Regions from separate parts of the Butyricicoccus sp. AF35-5AC genome, predicted to be linked through region 3. Evidence: predicted binding sites of a transcription regulator. Region 3 holds the regulator's gene; each other region holds the start of a gene.
The links. Region 3 encodes LexA, which represses DNA repair genes until DNA is damaged. Its sites were predicted from a motif close to CNAACANNTGTTNG; they were not measured.

Region 1 (2,277 bases), on a different contig from region 3:
CCCGCCGACGGCAATGCAGTAGCTGCCGACCTCCATATTCGGACCGGAAACCTCGTCGTGCACCACGCCTGCGTTGTATACGAGCAGATCACCCGGCTTGATGATGACTTTTTTATCGTGAATCAGGTATTCACTTGAACCGCTGCAAATGAGAATCAGCTCGACAAAATCCTCATGCGCATGCATGACACGCGGATGCGCACTGGCATCCGGTCGGATTTCACTGACGTAAAGCAGCTTCGGCTGATTCTCCCCCTCAAAAATTGATTTAACTTCCTTCTCTACAAAGCACTGTACGTTCAGGCTTGCCTTCGGCATAGTTTTTTGCAGCTCCTCTCTTTCTCTGACGGTGATTTTACTCTTATAAAAGTATAGCACACGGGTCCGTTGTGCGCTAGCACATATTTGCTTTTGCAGACCGCCGTATATCGTGCTTTTTTGCGGTCGGGCTGAGAATAATTATAAATTCTTGCTATTTGCAGATTCTTGTTTTTTGTTCTCGCTTATTTATAGTATAGCATATCCGACCGAGAATCTTCCGTATGTTTCTCTGCGGTTTTTCAGCTTTCGCAAACCTGCCGATTCGGCGGTCTCCGACCGGCAAAAAGCAGGATTTATAAAAACAGGCGCACAGCCTCAAACCCGCTCCGAAAAAATACTGTGCATTTTTACCGCCGCTTTTACCTCTAATATATTATATATATGGGATTTTCGGGTGTCCGAAAAAAAGTTTCCGTTTTTTGAATCAAGCCAAGAATCTAAAAGAAACCGTTCGCCATATCTGCTAAACTATAAGCACAAAGAGAAGAAAGAATCTCACAGCTCAGTTGTGAGATACAACAAGAATGAAAGGACGAAGCATTATGTTAGATCCCAAAAAGGTTAAAATCGGTATCGCGCCTATTGCATGGACCGAGGACGACATGCCGGAGATGGGTGCTGAAAACAGCTTCCTGCAGACGATCAGTGAAATCGCTCTGACCGGTTATGTTGGCACCGAGATCGGCTGCCAGTTCCCGCGTGATCCGGCGATTCTGAATAAGGAGTTTGGCCGCCGCGGTATTTCCGCCATCACCGGCTGGATCAGCACCTACTTAAATGAACTGCCGATGTGGCAGAACGAGCGTGCGTTCGTTGACCACATGAACTTCCTGAAGTCGATCGGTGCTACGATTATCAACACATCCGATCAGTCGTTCTCCATTCAGCATCAGTGGAACACTCCGCTTTCCAACAAGAAGGTGCTGAACGACGATGAGTGGGAGGTACTGACCAAGGGTCTGGATCACCTCGGCAAGATCGCTTATGACAGCGGCATGAAGATCGTGTACCATCATCACATGACGACTACCGTGCAGAAGACCGACGAAATCGACCGTATGCTCGCTATGACTGACCCGAAGTACGTCAGCATGATTTACGATACCGGTCATCTCACCTTCTCCGGCGAGGACCCGATCGAAATTCTCAAGAAGCACCACGACCGCATCGGCCATGTCCATCTCAAAAATGTCCGCAAGCCTGCAATGGACAAGTGCTACGCTGAGAACAAGAGCTTCCTCCGTTCGATTCCGGAAGGCGTGTTCACCGTTCCCGGCGACCCGGAAGGCTGCGTAGACTTCCCGACCGTATTCAAGCTGCTCGACGAGTACAACTACGAGGGCTGGCTGGTCGTAGAGGCTGAGCAGGATCCGGCTATCGCAAATCCGCTCGAGTACGCCCGCATGGCCCGCGCCTACGTCAAGGAGCACACCGGACTGTAAGTTAACCCATTATTTTCAAGGCAATACCGCATAATTGGACAAGAGCGATTTGCGAGTAAATTTTGCGTACTGACGAGGCGCGGTTTTGCGGTAATACTTGACGTATTACCGTGAAATCGCAACAAAGTCAGGGCACAAAATTTCCGCAAAGCGCCGCAGCTTTAATTGTGCGGTGTTGCCTTAATAAAAAGAGCAAGAAAAGATCGCAAAGGAGAGTATTACTATGAAAAAACTGAAGATCGGTATCATCGGTGTAGGCCGTCTGGGTTATGAGCACGCCTGCAACATTGCAAACCGCGTTCCGGGTTCGGAACTGGTAGCTATCGCAGACGCAAACTTCGACCGCGCAAAGCAGGTCGCTGAAGAACTGGGCGTAACCGCCGTTTACAACGACCCGAAGGATCTGTGCGCTGACCCGAACGTTGAGGCCGTTGCCATCATCACCAACACCGCTTCTCACGTTGAGATGATCAAGATTGCGATGGACGCAGGCAAGCACGTTTTCTGCGAGAAG
Region 2 (2,277 bases), on a different contig from region 3:
TCGCCGCCCAGACCGGTGTGTGCAGTGATGTACTCACGGCCCATCTTAGCATACTCGAACGGATTAGCCTTAGCCGGATCCTGCTCTGCCTCTACCATGATCCAGCCGGTGTAGCCAGCCTTGTCAAGCAGATCGAATACAGCGTCGAACTCTACGCAGCCGTCCGGATCGCCCGGTACGGTGAAAGCGCCTGCGCGAACTGCATCCAGGAAGGACCAGTGCTCAGCGCGAGCCTTCTCAACCAGCGGCATACGCATGTTCTTCAGATGAACGTGACCAACACGGTCAGCGAACTTCTCGAGCATCTTTACCGGATCCTCGCCAGCGAAGGTGAAGTGACCGGTATCGAAGCACAGGAATACATACTTCGGGTCGGTGTTCTCCATCAGGCGGGTAGTCTCCTCAACGGTCTGGCATACGGTGCCCATGTGATGATGGAAGCAGGTGCGGATGCCGTACTTCTCCATGGACAGCTTGCCCAGCTTGTTCAGGCCGGTGGTGAAGCGATCCCACTCCTCGTCGGTCAGAACGCGCTTCTTGTCGTCCAGAACCGGCGTATCGAGCTGACCCTGAATAGAACCGGACTGCTCGGATACGTTGATAGCGGTAGCGCCAACGTAGGACAGGTAATCCAGCTCCTTGATGAACTCAGCCTCTACCTCTTCGTACGGCTTGTCAACCAGGAAAGAGGAGAACCACTTGGAAGCGATGGTCAGGTTGCGGGCGTCCAGCATGTGCTTGAGGACGGTCTTGTCCTCCGGATACTTGTGACCTACTTCGCAGCCGTCGAAACCAGCGAGCTTCATCTCAGAGATGCACTGCTGGAAGGTGTTCTCGTCGCCGAGATCCCACATATCATCATTGGACCAGCCGATCGGGCAGATACCCAGTCTTACTTTCTTCGGATCTAACATAGTTATTCCCTCCATAATCTTCTCTCTGCGTCTGCGCAGAACAAACGCATTTTTGTTATTCTTATTGTACCCTTATGCACTGTAAATGTCAAACGCATTTTTTCACAAAGCCGAGTTGTGCAATCCGCTGTTTTTGTCATTCCGCGAACTTGTGCGTGTGCGTGCACGCACTTTTGCGCAAAAACCGCGCGAGATTGTTCCCGCGCGGTTGATTTTGTCTTATCTGTAACTTTTCGTCTGCTGCGCTCAGATACGGGCCACACCGGAATCGCGGGCAGCCTGTGCAACGGCATCTGCTACCGAACGGATGACCTTTTTGTCAAACGCCATCGGCATGATATACTCCGCGTTCAGCTCCTCATCGGAAACGCAGGCCGCGATCGCCTTAGCCGCTGCCAGCTTCATCTCCTCGTTGATGTCGCTTGCGCGAACATCAAGTGCGCCACGGAAAATACCCGGGAACGCAAGCACGTTGTTGATCTGGTTCGGATAGTCCGAACGGCCGGTGCCGACAACGGCAGCGCCGCCCTTTTTTGCGTCCTCCGGCCAGATTTCGGGCACCGGATTTGCCATAGCGAATACCATCGGGTCCTTTGCCATGGTGGAGACCATCTCGGCTGTGAGCACCTGCGGCGCGGACATGCCGAAGAATACGTCCGCACCCTTGACAGCATCGGCCAGCGTTCCTGTCATGTGCTCGCGGTTGGTGACCTTGGCCATCTCCTGCTGTGCCGGATTCAGACGCTCATCGCCCTCGCAGACGATGCCGAAGCGCTCAACCATCGTGATGTGCTTGACGCCGAGGAACATCAGGAACTTGGTAACGGCGATAGCAGCCGCGCCGCAGCCGTTGACAACCATCTTGATCTCATCCACCTTGCGGCCGGTCAGGCGGCAGGCGTTGAGCAGAGCTGCACCGCAGCAGACAGCCGTGCCATGCTGGTCATCGTGGAATACCGGAATGTCGCAGACCTCCTTGAGTCGGCGCTCGATCTCAAAGCAGCGCGGAGCCGCGATGTCCTCGAGGTTGATGCCGCCGAACGAGCCGGAGATCAGCTGAATGGTGCGGACGATCTCGTCCACATCCTTGGAAGCCACACAGAGCGGGAACGCGTCCACGTCAGCGAACGCCTTGAACAGCGCACACTTGCCCTCCATAACCGGCATGCCGGCAATCGGACCAATATCGCCCAGACCGAGCACCGCGGTGCCGTCCGTGATGACCGCAACCAGATTGTGGCGGCGCGTATAGGTGTAGCTGAGAGACGGATCGTCCTTGATCTTGAGGCACGGCTCGGCAACACCCGGCGTGTACGCGATCGACAGATCGTCCTTGCTGTTTACCTCACAGCGGGCTACGACC
Region 3 (2,277 bases):
TCCGAGCCATTGGCTCCGTCCGCAGACGTCCGCGGTTACGCCGCGGCATGCAATCAGCGGCGTATTTCGCCGCAACAAAACCCGCGACATGTGCGTGGGTTTTGTTACCCCGACTCAGCCGTCCTGGACGGCGACGTTCGGGTATCGGAAGTCAGTTTCTCCGGAACTGACTTCCGTATATAGGGGACTTGCGAAGTCCCCTATAGGTCAGTCCGCCTTAATACTCTCTACATAGATATCGACGTTCTTCACGTCCACACCGGTCAGGCGCTCAACGTTGTAGCGTACCTCGCCGATGATAGAGCGGCAGACGGTGGCAATATTCACACCGTGCTCGACTGCAATGTGCAGGTCGATGTTGACACCGCCGTCCACAGCCTCGGTGACCTTTACGCCGCGCGACTGGTTTTCCAGTCCGAGCAGGTGCGCCAGTCCGTCCGACATGGAGCGGATAGTCATGCCTTTGACACCGAAGCAGGAGGATGCTGCGTAACCGGCAATGCCAGCCAGCACCTCGTTGGTAATGTCGATATATCCGAGATCGGTCTTGATGGTCATATAAAAACCTCCCTGCGAGTTAGGGGTGCAGAATGCGGGTCCCCTTGCAATAATCAATACTTTTGCTGTTTATATGATATAACAAAATCATGTAAAATACAAGCAATGCGGTGATGAAACTGCGTTATTTTTCAACACAGCGGCAGAAAATGGATAAATTGAAGGATAGTGTCGAATAACGCGGAAAATTCGTGCAGGTTAATGCAAACAAATGTTTGCTTATTGCGGCGGATTGCGGTATAATAAGGATAAAATTACGAACGTATGTTCCGACGGAAACAGCGAGGAGTGCCGAAAATGAAGAAGATTTCCGCCAAACAACAGCAGATACTGGATTATATAAGCAGTTATTCCCTCGAACACGGCTATCCGCCTTCGGTGCGCGAGATTGGTGCAGAGATGGGACTGCGGTCGCCGTCCACCGTGCATGCGCACCTGAAAAAGCTGCAGGAGGCCGGTTATCTGGAGCCGAATGAGCATAAATCGCGTGCGCTGACGCCGGTCAGCGGCCCTTCCATGGTGCCGCGCGTGCCGATTCTGGGCCGTGTCACCGCCGGTATGCCGATCCTCGCGGTGGAGGAGCATATCGGCTATGTGCCGTTCGAACCGGCAGCGGGAGGCGGCGAGTATTACGCGCTGCGCATTCGCGGCGATTCGATGATCGGCGTGGGCATTATGGATGATGATCTGGTCATTATCCGGCAGGATATACAGGCGCGCAACGGCGACATCGTGATCGCGCTGCTCGAGGATGAGGCTACCTGCAAGACGCTCAACATCACGCCGGACGGCGTATGGCTCATGCCGGAGAATCCGGCGTATCCGCCGATCAACGGCACCGGGTGCCAGATTTTAGGCGTGGTGAAGGCGGTTTACCGCGAGTATTAAGAGCAGCCTTTTTCAGTACCGGCTGAGCGGGGGACGTGCGCTGACGCCGCGCGGGCGCACAAGAGGGTAGACACCTGCGGTTTCCACCCTCTGATTTTCACCCGTTTCCCTTTGTTTGTTAGTTTGGCGCAGACCAGAGAGCGGCGACCGCTTCGAAAAGGGGAACGGCAGTCGAGTTACCACAGCGTGTCTTTCGCAACCTGTTCGCAGTTCACAGATAGCGTACTGCTACGCAGACGGTTCAGTCTCCGCAAGCGCGACATACTCGTGTCGCGCAACCCTTTGGCATGTTATAACGCATGGCACCTATGAATTTATGCGTTTGGTACCTTTTATCTTGCGTAGGCCCTGTCTATTGTAACGCGCTAACGAATTGTGCGGCACTGTTATGCCGCACCCAGCGTAGAGTTGCCCGTATGTGTAGCAGTAAGGTATCTGACCCTGCGAATACGCGGATACATGGACGGCTATCAGTCGTCCTGCGGAAGAAAAAATCCTCTGCCGTTCCTTTATAGTCTCAGTTCTGCAAATTTCGCCGTGCTAAGAGGAAACGGGGAGATTCATAAGAGGGGTGGAAACCTTTGGTGTCCATCCCTCTTATGCGCCCGCCGCGTAGGCGAATCCCCGCTGAACTTCAGCGAAAAACGCTCCGCCCGTTAGGGCGAACCGTCTGCGCGGTTCGTGCGCCCCGGTCAATTGGTGCAGAAAAAAGGGCGCCGCCCAGAATGGGCGAACCGCCTGCGCGGTTCGTGCGCCCCGTAAAGCGGGTGCCTTGCAAATCAAAATTCCCAAAGGAGAATCCTCATGCCATCGGTTGATGACAGCATCCAG

Region 1: iolE (myo-inosose-2 dehydratase) is a predicted target of LexA. The motif match lies at 721-734, and genes of this name have one in related genera.
Region 2: iolE (myo-inosose-2 dehydratase) is a predicted target of LexA. The motif match lies at 956-969, and genes of this name have one in related genera.

The regions. Positions count from the first base shown of each region.
Region 1 is NZ_QUDX01000005.1:215,817-218,093, forward strand. Features, by position in the region: gene DWZ82_RS08750 (helix-turn-helix transcriptional regulator) at 1-318, opposite strand, end outside; gene iolE (myo-inosose-2 dehydratase) at 864-1,763, shown strand; gene DWZ82_RS08760 (Gfo/Idh/MocA family oxidoreductase) at 1,987-2,277, shown strand, end outside.
Region 2 is NZ_QUDX01000006.1:124,023-126,299, reverse strand. Features, by position in the region: gene iolE (myo-inosose-2 dehydratase) at 1-914, opposite strand, end outside; gene DWZ82_RS09480 (NAD(P)-dependent malic enzyme) at 1,161-2,277, opposite strand, start outside.
Region 3 is NZ_QUDX01000001.1:8,899-11,175, forward strand. Features, by position in the region: gene DWZ82_RS00040 (Asp23/Gls24 family envelope stress response protein) at 208-558, opposite strand; gene lexA (transcriptional repressor LexA) at 856-1,446, shown strand; gene recG (ATP-dependent DNA helicase RecG) at 2,251-2,277, shown strand, end outside.